2 regions of the Ruegeria sp. BF12 genome follow, and region 1 is predicted to be linked to the other one. Evidence: riboswitches for the same ligand, from Rfam matches in the RefSeq annotation. Region 1 holds a riboswitch; the other holds the start of a gene.
The links. A riboswitch is a leader RNA that binds a small molecule or an ion and turns the genes downstream of it on or off. The one in region 1 is predicted to bind thiamine pyrophosphate.
Positions count from the first base shown of each region.

Region 2: linked by a shared signal. The riboswitch ahead of thiB (thiamine ABC transporter substrate binding subunit) and the one ahead of thiD (bifunctional hydroxymethylpyrimidine kinase/phosphomethylpyrimidine kinase) in region 1 are both predicted to bind thiamine pyrophosphate.

Region 1 is NZ_JBQFTP010000011.1:55,559-61,717, reverse strand. Features, by position in the region: gene ACR0J0_RS16860 (alpha-ketoglutarate-dependent dioxygenase AlkB family protein) at 1-517, opposite strand, end outside; gene dnaK (molecular chaperone DnaK) at 731-2,641, shown strand; gene dnaJ (molecular chaperone DnaJ) at 2,716-3,867, shown strand; TPP riboswitch at 3,991-4,096, shown strand; gene thiD (bifunctional hydroxymethylpyrimidine kinase/phosphomethylpyrimidine kinase) at 4,142-4,945, shown strand; gene ACR0J0_RS16840 (FAD-dependent oxidoreductase) at 4,942-5,919, shown strand; gene thiS (sulfur carrier protein ThiS) at 5,903-6,097, shown strand; gene ACR0J0_RS16830 (thiazole synthase) at 6,101-6,159, shown strand, end outside.
Region 2 is NZ_JBQFTP010000007.1:238,810-244,968, forward strand. Features, by position in the region: gene ACR0J0_RS13450 (CBS domain-containing protein) at 1-374, shown strand, start outside; gene ACR0J0_RS13455 (ArsB/NhaD family transporter) at 399-1,763, shown strand; TPP riboswitch at 1,935-2,038, shown strand; gene thiB (thiamine ABC transporter substrate binding subunit) at 2,071-3,051, shown strand; gene ACR0J0_RS13465 (ABC transporter permease family protein) at 3,027-4,574, shown strand; gene ACR0J0_RS13470 (thiamine ABC transporter ATP-binding protein) at 4,561-5,253, shown strand; gene ACR0J0_RS13475 (adenylate/guanylate cyclase domain-containing protein) at 5,414-6,159, shown strand, end outside.

The DNA of each region.
Region 1 (6,159 bases):
GATAAGTCAGGCGGGCAGGGCCGCCCATAACCACGATGTCCCCTGAGTTCAGCCAAATGGATTCCGTCTTGCCGCCGCGGGACGTGTTACCGATGCGGAAAAGCGCGTCGTCGCCCAGTGATATCGACAGCACCGGCCACGAAAAGTCGGCTTCGTCCTTGTCCTGATGCAGGCCCATTCGCGCGCCTTCGCCGTAGTAATTGATCAGACAGCAATCGGGAGCCTGCACAGTGCTGGCCAGATCGCGCCAGATATCCAGAATGGGATCCGGGATCGAGGGCCACGCCATCCCCTTTGGATGTTGTGCCTGGTACCGGTACCCGGCTTTGTCGGTAACCCAGCCAAGTGGTCCCGCCGACGTCATACGCACCGACATTTCCTTGCCGGATGGTGTCACGGGACGGAACAAAGGGGCGGATCTCAGAATCGGGCGCAAGGTCTCGATCAGTTGCGCTTGTGCCGCAACGTCCAGATAGGCTTTTCTGATATCAAAACCGCGCAAGAGCAGCCGCGTCATACAAGATTCCCCAATCCCTGCCAAAACCTTGCCAAAAAAGGCCACAGATTCCCGAAAACCTGCCTTTTACACCGCTTGCAGGCTTTTCGTCTCGCCCTTATATACGCCGGGACGCGCGATGGTGTAGGGCTGTTGCGCAAAACAGATCGGGGCCAGATGCCATAACGGGTCCGGACCTCGGGACATCGCCTTGAAGAGAAAGGGATTGAACATATGGGAAAAGTAATCGGTATTGACCTCGGGACCACCAACTCGTGTGTGGCCATCATGGACGGCTCGCAGCCGAAGGTCATCGAAAACGCAGAAGGGGCGCGGACCACGCCCTCGATCGTCGCCTTCACTGAAGATGAGCGACTGGTCGGTCAGCCTGCAAAACGTCAGGCGGTCACCAACCCCGACAACACCATCTTTGGCGTCAAGCGTCTGATCGGTCGACGCGTGGATGATGCAGAAGTCGAAAAAGACAAGAAAATGGTGCCGTACGCCATCGTTGATGGCGGAAACGGTGACGCGTGGGTTGAGGCTCGCGGTGAAAAGTACTCCCCAAGCCAGATCTCGGCCTTCACTCTGGGCAAGATGAAGGAAACCGCCGAGAGCTATCTGGGTGAGGAAGTCACGCAAGCGGTTATCACCGTTCCGGCCTACTTCAACGACGCACAGCGTCAGGCCACCAAGGACGCTGGTAAAATCGCCGGTCTGGAAGTGCTGCGGATCATCAACGAGCCGACTGCTGCCGCGCTGGCCTATGGTCTGGACAAGCAAGAAACCCAAACCATCGCGGTTTATGACCTTGGTGGCGGTACCTTCGACGTGACCATTCTGGAAATCGACGACGGCCTGTTCGAGGTTAAGTCGACCAACGGCGACACCTTCCTGGGTGGTGAAGACTTTGACATGCGCATCGTCAACTACCTGGCGGACGAGTTCAAAAAGGAACACGGTGTCGATCTGTCTGCCGACAAGATGGCCCTGCAGCGTCTGAAAGAAGCCGCTGAAAAAGCCAAGATCGAACTGTCCTCGACCTCGCAGACCGAAATCAACCAGCCGTTCATCTCGATGGGCGCCAATGGTCAGCCGCTGCACATGGTTATGAAGCTGACGCGTGCCAAGCTGGAATCGCTGGTTGGCGACCTGATCAAGAAGTCGATGAAGCCCTGTGCCGCTGCATTGAAAGATGCGGGTCTGTCGGCTGCTGATGTGGACGAAGTTGTTCTGGTCGGTGGTATGACCCGGATGCCGAAAGTGATCGAAGAGGTCACCAAGTTCTTCGGCAAAGAGCCGCACAAAGGTGTGAACCCGGACGAAGTCGTTGCCATGGGTGCCGCCATTCAGGCCGGTGTTCTGCAGGGCGACGTTAAAGACGTGGTTCTGCTGGACGTAACCCCGCTGTCGCTGGGCATCGAAACGCTGGGTGGCGTGTTTACCCGTCTGATCGACCGCAACACCACGATCCCGACCAAGAAGTCTCAGGTCTTCTCGACCGCTGAAGACAACCAGAACGCCGTAACCATCCGCGTGTTCCAGGGTGAGCGTGAAATGGCCGCGGACAACAAGATCCTGGGTCAGTTCAACCTTGAAGATATCCCGCCGGCACCGCGCGGCATGCCTCAGATCGAGGTAACTTTTGATATCGACGCCAACGGCATTGTCTCGGTTTCGGCCAAGGACAAAGGCACTGGCAAAGAGCAGAAGATCACCATCCAGGCTTCTGGCGGTCTGTCGGATGACGACATCGAAAAGATGGTCAAGGACGCCGAAGAGAACGCGGAAGCCGACAAGGAACGCCGCGAACTGGTCGACGCCAAGAACCAGGCGGAAAGCCTCATCCACTCGACCGAGAAGTCGATGGAAGAGCATGCCGACAAGGTCGACCCGACCACAATCGAAGCCATCGAGCTGGCGATCGCCGCGCTGAAGGACGAGCTGGAAACCGAAAATGCCGACAAAATCAAGTCGGGCATTCAGAACGTCACCGAAGCTGCGATGAAGCTGGGTGAAGCGATCTACAAAGCGCAGTCCGAAGAGGCCGAAGACGAGCCTGCGGCGGCAGACGCTGCTCCGGCTGGTGATGACGACATTGTCGACGCCGAGTTTGAAGATCTTGACGACGACAAGCGTAAGTAACGGGTAACCGGGCCAATTCGGGCCGGTCCGGTTGCCGGGCCGGCCCGATTACGTTGAGGCAGAAGGAAAAACTGATGTCAAAACGCGACTACTATGATGTGCTCGGCGTGTCCAAGGGCGCATCAGCGGACGAGATCAAGAAGGGTTTTCGAAAGAAAGCCAAAGAGTTGCATCCCGACCGCAACAAGGACAACCCCGATTCCGAGGCGCAGTTCAAGGAAGCAAACGAAGCCTATGACGTTCTGCGCGATGCCGATAAAAAGGCCGCGTATGACCGCTTTGGCCATGCCGCATTCGAAAACGGCATGGGCGGCGGTGGCCGTCCCGGTGGCGGATTTGGTCAGGGTGATTTTTCCAGCGCCTTCTCGGATGTTTTTGACGATCTGTTCGGCGACTTCATGGGCGGTCAACGCGGTGGCGCTGGCGGTGGTCGTCGTGCTGCGCGCGGATCGGACCTGCGCTATAACCTGCGCGTAACGCTGGAAGAGGCGTTCTCGGGTCTGCAGAAAACGATCACCGTTCCTGCCGCTGTGGCCTGTTCGGCCTGTGACGGCTCGGGCGCAGAAGGCGGGGTCGAGCCCACAACCTGCCCGACCTGTTCCGGCATGGGTAAGGTGCGCGCGCAACAAGGGTTTTTCACCGTCGAACGGTCGTGTCCGACCTGTTCGGGTCTGGGACAGATCATCAAGAACCCCTGTAAATCCTGCGGTGGCGCGGGGCGCGTCGAAAAAGAACGCGCGCTGTCGGTCAACATCCCGGCCGGTGTCGAAACCGGCACCCGTATCCGTCTTGCGGGCGAGGGTGAGGCCGGGATGCGCGGTGGCCCTCCGGGCGATCTGTACATCTTCGTCGAAGTTTCGGACCACAAGCTGTTCGAGCGTGACAGCGTGAACCTATATTGCCGCGTACCGGTCAGTATGGCCAAGGCTGCGCTGGGTGGCTCGATCGAAGTGCCCACCATCGACGGTGGCCGCGGTCGCGTGCAAATCCCGGCTGGCAGCCAATCCGGTCGCCAGATGCGCCTGCGTGGCAAGGGAATGCCTGCCCTGCGCGGCGGCGGTGTCGGTGACATGTTCATCGAGTTGGCGGTTGAAACCCCGGTTAACCTGACCAGCCGCCAGAAGGAACTGCTGAAAGAATTCGACGATCTGGGTGAAGATAACCACCCGGAATCAAATAGCTTTTTTTCGTCCGTCAAATCCTTCTGGGACGGCATGAAAGGCTAGCAGCCTCGATAATCTACGCACAAAAGGCCGGTCCCAAGGGACTGGCCTTTTTTGAGTCCAGTTTGGCCTTCGAAACACACGAAATTGGCCCTTGATTCCCCAGGCAACCCCTGAGATTGTCCGCTCAAACCGTTGGGGTGCCCTGTCCGAGGGCTGAGAGGCGTCAATGCGCTAACCCATCGAACCTGATCCGGGCAATACCGGCGTAGGGAACGGTCTCACAGTGCTTAGACGTTTTCCATGCCCGTTGCCCATTATGAACCGGAGCAACGACATGGCACCTATTGCTTTAACAATCGCAGGATCTGACAGCGGCGGCGGGGCCGGAATTCAGGCCGATCTAAAGGCGATGTCGGCGCTTGGGGTTTACGGGGCCAGTGTGATCACCGCAGTGACGGCCCAGAATACCAGGGCTGTGACTGCTGTGCATGGTATTCCATTGGATATCATTGCTGCCCAGATCGACGCTGTTCTGACCGACCTTGATGTTGGCGCGATCAAGATCGGCATGCTGGCGACACCAGAGATCATCCACAGCGTCGCCGACAGTATCGAGGGTTTTTCCGGGCCGGTTGTTCTGGATCCGGTCATGATCGCAAAATCCGGCGATGCGCTACTGGTCGAAGAGGCCGTACAAACCCTGCGCGATGTGTTGCTGCCCCGCGCGACCGTTCTGACGCCCAACTTGCCCGAAGCTGCTTGTTTACTGGGCGTTGCGCCGGCGGCCACCCTGGATGAGATGGTCGCACAGGGACATGACCTGTGCGAGATGGGCGCAGACGCAGTTCTGATGAAAGGTGGTCACGGTACTGGCGATATTTGCCACGATCTTCTTGTTACAACCCAAGGTGTGACCGGAGAGTTCACGGCCCAGCGCCAACAGACCCATAACACCCACGGAACGGGCTGCACTTTGTCCTCGTCGATTGCGGCCGGGTTGGCCAAGGGTCTTTCACTGACCGACGCCGTGGCTCAGGCGCACGGCTACCTGCAAGGTGCCATCACACAGGCTGACGGTCTGAATATCGGACAGGGATACGGACCAGTACATCATTTCCATCAGGTCTGGCCCGCGTGACGGTCTGGTCGGTCATAGGGGCCGGTGTGGCCGGATTGGCGGTCGCGTCCGAGCTTGTTTCACGCGGGGCCAAGGTGCAGGTGTTTGACCCCGGCGGCTCACCTGGCCCGCATGGGTGTTCATGGTGGGCGGGCGGTATGCTCGCACCCTGGTGCGAATACGAAAATGCCGAGGAACCTGTCCTGCGCCTTGGACAGGCGGCGATTGACTGGTGGGCCTCGCGGACGCAGGTTCACAGGCGCGGTACGCTGGTCGTCGCAAGCCCGCGCGATCTGCCCGATCTGCGCCGCTTCGCCCGAAGGACCGAAGCCTTTTCTGAGGTCAACGGAGCAAAAATCACGTCATTAGAGCCTGATCTCAACAATTTCAGCAAGGGCCTGTTCTTCAGCGACGAGGCCCATCTGGACCCACGTCTGGCATTGCAGGACTTGTCTCGCCAGCTTTGGGATCAAGGAGTCGAGTTCCACCAAAAGCTCGCGCCGATGCAGTTGGAAAACGCCATTGATTGCCGTGGTCTGCATGCGCGCGAATACCTACACGACCTGCGCGGGGTCAAAGGTGAAATGCTGGTGATCCGGTGCCGGGACGTGACCCTGACCCGACCCGTTCGTTTGCTGCACCCGCGCATGCCGCTCTATATCGTGCCGCGCGGGGATGGCGTCTACATGCTGGGCGCAACGATGATCGAATCCGAGGATAGCAGCCGCATCACCGCGCGTTCGATGCTGGAGCTGCTCAGCGCCGCCTACGCGTTGAACCCCGCCTTTGGTGAAGCCGAAGTGTTGGAAATCGGCGTCGATCTGCGCCCGGCCTTTCCAGACAACCTGCCGCGTATCCGGCGGTTAGGACGAACAATCTATGCCAACGGCCTTTATCGCCACGGCTACCTTCTGGCCCCCGCGCTGGCGCAGGGGGTGGCTGATCTGGCGTTGGATAACAAACATTCGGAGATGGTCGATGAAGATCGTGCTTAACGGCGAACCGCGAGAGGTGCGCGCCGAAACCCTTGCCGAGCTTTTGCAGGAATGCGGGCTTTCGGGCCGTGTTGCCACGGCGGTAAACGAGGACTTTGTGCCTTCTGGCCGGCGCATTGCCCATGCGCTCAATGCCGGTGATCGGGTTGAAATCGTTGCGCCGATGCAGGGGGGCTGAGGGATGAAGACGTTCTACGGCACCCAACTACCCAACCCGCTGATGTTGGGCACGGCACAATA
Region 2 (6,159 bases), on a different contig from region 1:
TGCCGGTAGTGGATGAGGACGGGACCTATGTTGGCGTTTTCACCGCCCCGACGCTTCTCAAGCTGATCCTGCCCAAAGCGGCAACCATTGGTCTGAACGACGATGCATCCCGCGTCCCGATCGAGTCCCTAAGCTTCATGAATCTGACACGGGAAGATTTCGAACAACAGCTGGTGCGGCTGAAGACCGAAAAGGTCCGGGACAACATGTCAAGACCATCCAACATCCCTGTTGCTGCACCTGACACACCGGTGATGGAAGGCATCTTCCTGATCTACAAATACAAACGGCACGTGATCCTTGTTGAGCCCGAGACCAACCGTTTCGTCGGCACCGTAAGCGCCAACTCGCTTCTGGATCGCGCACTCAGCTAACCCTATACGAACCGGACTAAAACCTTGGCAACGCATTCGACGTCACACGGAGAGAGCGCTCTCTCTGTTCCACAACTATTGGGAATCGATCCCCTTTGGATCGCGACCGGAATCCTGATTTTGGTTTACGCGGTACTGATCACAGAAAAGGTCAACCGCGCCATTCTGGCCATGCTGGGCGCATCGTTGATGGTCTTGTTTGGCATTATCAATCAGGAACAGGCCGTGGCCGGTGTGGACGCCAACACGCTGGCTTTGTTGATCGGCATGATGGTCATCGTCGGCATCACCAGCAAATGCGGGCTGTTCCAATACGTGGCGATCAAGGCCGCAAAAGCGGTGAACGCCAATCCAACCGGCATCCTGATCATGCTCACGCTGATTACGGCCGTTTTCTCGGCGCTGCTGGACAACGTTACCACCGTTTTGCTGATCGCACCAATCACTTTGCTGATCACCGAAGCGTTGGAAACGCGGGTTTTTCCATTCTTCATCGCCGAAATCCTGGCCTCGAACGTCGGCGGCACTGCCACGCTGATCGGTGACCCGCCCAACATCATCATCGGCTCGGCCGCAGGGCTGAGCTTTAACCAATTTGTTGTGAACCTGGCTCCTATCTCGGCCATATGTCTGGTTGTCCTGACCGGCATCATCTACCTGATGAACCGCAAGGAACTGGCCAGCATCCCGAAATCGGCAAGTGACCGGATCATGGGCTTCAATGAATCCGAAGCCGTCACCGATGTGGTCCTGATGATCAAGTCCCTGAGCGTGCTGGCATTAGTGTTGCTGGGCTTCACGCTGGGGCACAGCTATGGCATTCAACCGGGCACGTCGGCCTTGGCGGGCGCAGGTTTGCTGATGCTGCTGGCCTATGGTCATCAAAGCGGCGAGGAACAATCCGAGTCCGTGCACCACATTTTTGGCGAAGTCGAATGGGTCACGATATTCTTCTTCGGCGGGCTGTTCGTCATCGTTGCCGGTGTCGAACACGTTGGGTTGCTGGCTTTCTTTGGCGAGAAAGTGCTGGAGCTGACGCAGGGCGACATGATGTGGACCGCGTTCTTCATTTTCTGGGCCTCTGGCATCCTGTCCGCCATTCTGGACAACATACCATTCGTGGCCACGATGATCCCGTTGATCGAGTCTACGGCGGATACATTTGGCGGCAAAGAGGCAATTGAACCCCTGTGGTGGTCGCTGGCGCTTGGGGCCTGTCTGGGCGGCAACGGCACATTGCTTGGGGCCAGCGCCAACCTGACGGTTGCCGCATTTGCGGAAAAGGCCAAACAGCCCATCGGCTTTATCGCCTTTGCCAAAATCGCGTTCCCGATCATGATCCTGACGTTGATGATCGCGAACGTGTACATTTGGCTGCGATACTTCTGATTTCGGAGCCCTTTGAGCTAAGCACGCTGAAAGCATCGCTGGTTCAAAGGGCTTCAAGTTCCAAGAAGCGGCGAGGCGTCCAAATCGCCTCGACTTGCGGAATTACAAACTTCGCCCCCTTCGCGACGCAATTTTATTAGGTTGTCTTTTCGTTCAATCCCCCCTAGTGACGGCCTCACCTCGGGGTGCGCGGCTACCGCGCTGAGATGCCTTTGGCGAACCCGTAGAACCTGAACCGGCTAGAACCGGCGGAGGGAAAGGTAAAGGTTTCATCCATCCTTGCCCTCTCGCCGCAATGGAGGATGATATGAAACATCTGCTGATTGCTGCGGGACTACTGAGTGCAACTTCGGCCATCGCCGCCGACAAGCCTCAGCTGACCGTATACACCTATGACAGCTTTGTATCCGATTGGGGGCCCGGCCCGCAGGTAAAAGAAGCTTTTGAAGCGACCTGCGAATGCGAACTGAACCTTGTGGGTGTCGAAGATGGTGCCGCGCTGTTGTCGCGTGTCCGGCTTGAGGGTGAAAACTCTGACGCCGACGTGGTGCTGGGTCTGGACACAAACCTGATTGCCGCAGCCCGGGAAACCGGTCTGTTTGCACCCAGTTCCGTCTCTGCGGACTTCGCACTTCCGATCGAATGGACCGACGAAACGTTCACCCCGTTTGACTGGGGCTATTTCGCGTTTGTCTACAAAGCAGACGCGTCGGCACCTGCCAACTTCAAGGAACTGGCAGACAGCGACACCAAGATCATCATTCAGGATCCCCGCTCGTCCACCCCCGGTCTGGGCCTGCTGATGTGGGTCAAAGCGGCCTATGGCGACCAAGCGCCCGAGATTTGGGCGGGTCTTGCCGATAACATCGTGACCGTCACCAAAGGCTGGTCCGAGGCATATGGTCTGTTCCTTGAGGGTGAGTCGGACATGGTACTTAGCTACACAACCTCGCCAGCTTACCACCTGATCGCCGAAGAAGACGCAAGCAAAGCAGCAGCAGCCTTTGATGAAGGCAACTATCTGCAAGTCGAAGTGGCGGCAAAGCTGGCCGGAACCGATCAGCCCGAACTGGCGGATCAGTTCCTGGAGTTCGTGGTGTCGGATGCGTTTCAGCAGATCATCCCGACGACCAACTGGATGTATCCGGCCGTGACCCCGGCAACAGGTCTGCCCGAGGGTTTCGAGACCCTGACCGTGCCGGCGAAATCGCTGCTGTTCTCACCCGATGAAGCCGCCGCCGTGCGGGACCAGGCTCTTGCGGAATGGCAGAACGCGCTCAGCCAGTAAGCCCATGGCCGGGTATCGGCGCGGCGGGTCTGGTCGCAACGCTGATACTGGGTACACTTGCGGCTGTCGCATTGCGCGCCGAAACCAGCGGCGGGTTCAGCCCCGCCGACTGGGCAGCATTGAAGTTCACGCTGATCCAGGCCACGCTATCCGCGCTATTCAGTGTCCTGCTGGCCGTTCCGGTGGCCCGCGCCCTTGCTCGTCGACGGTTCCGGGGCCGGCGCGCGTTGATCGCGCTTCTGGGCGCGCCGTTTATTCTTCCAGTCATCGTAGCCATCCTTGGGTTGTTGCAGGTCTTCGGGCGGTCTGGGTGGATTTCTGACCTTCTGGGTCTTTTTGGCCTGCCACCCATCCGCATTTACGGGTTGCACGGTGTTGTATTGGCCCACGTGTTTTTTAACCTGCCCCTGGCCACGCGCCTTGTTCTGCAGGCCTGGCAGGAAATTCCCGCTGAAAGATTTCGATTGGCTGCTCAACTGGGCTGCAACGGTGCGGCAATGTTCCGACTGATCGAACTGCCCATGCTCCTGCGTATTCTACCGGGCGTTCTGGCGGTGATCTTCGCCATTTGCCTGACCAGTTTTGCCGTTGCCCTCACTCTTGGTGGAGGTCCGCGAGCAACAACGATCGAACTGGCGATCTATCAGGCCTTTACCTACGATTTTGATCTCGGTCGCGCGGCGCTGCTTTCCGCGTTGCAATTGGCCCTGACTGCCGCCGCCGCATTCGCCGCGTTGAAGTTTTCGCGTGGAGATGGATTTGGAACGGGCCTGGATCGCGAAATACGCCGCTGGGACGGAGGAAAACCCACACTTGACGCATTTTGCATCCTCGCAGCGGCCACGTTTTTGCTTCTCCCACTCGCGTCAGTGGTAATCTCCGGTTTCGCAGGGTTGTTGGAAATGCCCGCGATGGTGTTTCGTGCAGCATTGACGTCAATCATTGTTGCGGCGGCCAGCACCGCCATTCTTCTGTTGCTTGCACTCCCGATGGCCGCTGCCGTGGCGACAGGACGGTACGGAATAGTGGAGCTTAGCGGCATTCTGGGGTTGGCGGCATCACCCTTGGTGATTGGAACTGGCTTGTTCATCCTGATCCGCCCGCTGGCGAACCCAGCGACACTCGCGCTGCCCGTGACAGCATTGGTGAATGCGGCAATGGCCCTGCCCTTTGCCCTGCGCATTCTTGTACCCGCAGCGCGTGACGCCGTTGCTCGGCATGGCAGGCTTGCGATCTCATTGGACATGGGCAAAGGGACATTTTTTGCGCGCATCCTGCTGCCCCGGATGCGTCCGCAAATCTGCTTTGCCGCCGGGCTTGGGGCCGCGTTGTCCATGGGTGATCTGGGCGTGATCGCGCTGTTTGCCGATCCGCAGATCGCAACCCTGCCCTTGCAGATTTACCGGCTGATGGGGGCTTATCAGATGCAGGCTGCCGCGGGGGGCGCGCTGCTGTTACTGCTGCTGTCGATGGGTGCATTCTGGCTTTTGGACCGAGGAGGGCGCTGGCATGCTGAAGCTTGACGGCTGCGTGATTGAAAATGGCAATTTCACCCTGCGCGCTGACATTCAGATCGGGGCTGGAACCAGCGCTGCCATTATCGGGCCATCCGGGGCGGGAAAATCCACACTTCTTGAAACCATCGCGGGGTTTCGAGACCTCAAGCAGGGCCAGATATTCTGGAAACACGAGTGTATCTCCAATCTGCACCCCGGTAAGCGCCCTTTGGCGATGCTGTTTCAGGACGGAAACCTGTTTCCGCATTTGACAGCCGAACAGAACATTGCCTTGGGCCTGCGCCCGAACGGTCGTCTTTCGAAAGATGAGGAAACACAGGTGCAGTCGGCACTCGACCGGGTCGCCCTGTCCGGGCTTGGCGGGCGGCGGCCTTCTGAACTGTCAGGCGGCCAGCAAAGCCGAGTCGCGTTGGCCCGAGTCCTTGTGCAGCGACGCGAGATTTTGCTATTAGACGAACCCTTCGCGGCGTTGGGGCCGGCCCTCAAGGCCGAGATGCTTGATCTCGTGGCCGATCTGGTAGCCGAGACCGACACCACCTTACTGATGGTCAGCCATGATCCGCAGGACGCGCGCCGCATCGCGCAACAAACGGTTCTTGTGGCGGATGAGATGGCGCATCCACCCGTCGTGACCGAGAAGCTTTTTGAAAATCCTCCGCCGAGCTTGCGAGCATATCTCGGTTAACAGCGACCTCGCCTGAATTATCCGTGTCGCATTGCAGGTCCGCAGGTTTTGGCCCCGCATTGAGTAAAGCGCGCGTTTTGCATCAACCTCTCACGCGAAAACGCTAGGTTAGGACTCCAACTGCGTTGAAACGAGCCGTCAAGCAAAATATCGTTCAAAAATGGTCACGGAAGACAAACATCTGGAACGCAGCGGCTTGGTCCAGGCCGGTAAGCGGGCAGACAGCCCTCGATCCAGAATCAAAATCAAAATCTCTGCACTGCTGGCGCTGGCCATCGGTGGACTGGTGGCGCTTTCGGCCGGAGCGGTGCTGTTAGTATCAACATACGCCAATGTTCAAAACACCACCGAGTTGCTGAACACTTCTGCTTCGATGATCGTCGAGTCGATTGAGGACAACATCTTCAGCCTGACAACGCCGATCGAGGAACTTGCGAAATCCCTGCAGAAAGACGCAAGCTCAGGTGACGTTGACCTGTCCGATACCGAATTTCTGGAGGCTTACTTCAAAGGTGTTGCAGCGTCGGCGCCTTATTTGACCGACCTTGCCGTTGTTTACCCGGACGGCCGTCTTTTCGTCACAACTCACATAGCTGGACCTGACGGGCCAACCTTTGTCTCTGAAAACGAACCCCCTGCTGCCGGGACGCTTCGGTTTCTGAAGGACGTTAAGGGTTATGACGGCCTGTTCTGGAACGAACCCTTTTTCGATCAGGGCAGAACGCACATCTCGGCGACAGTACCGGCCTATAAAAACGACGTTTTTCTAGGGGCTGTGCTTGTCTCCTCTACGGTGCACCATTTCTCGGACATTATCGGTGAGTTGGGCGGCAAATACGGTGCGACCGGGTTCATATTGTACGGAAGGAACCGCGTTTTGGCGCACCCAAAACTGCTGAACCTTTC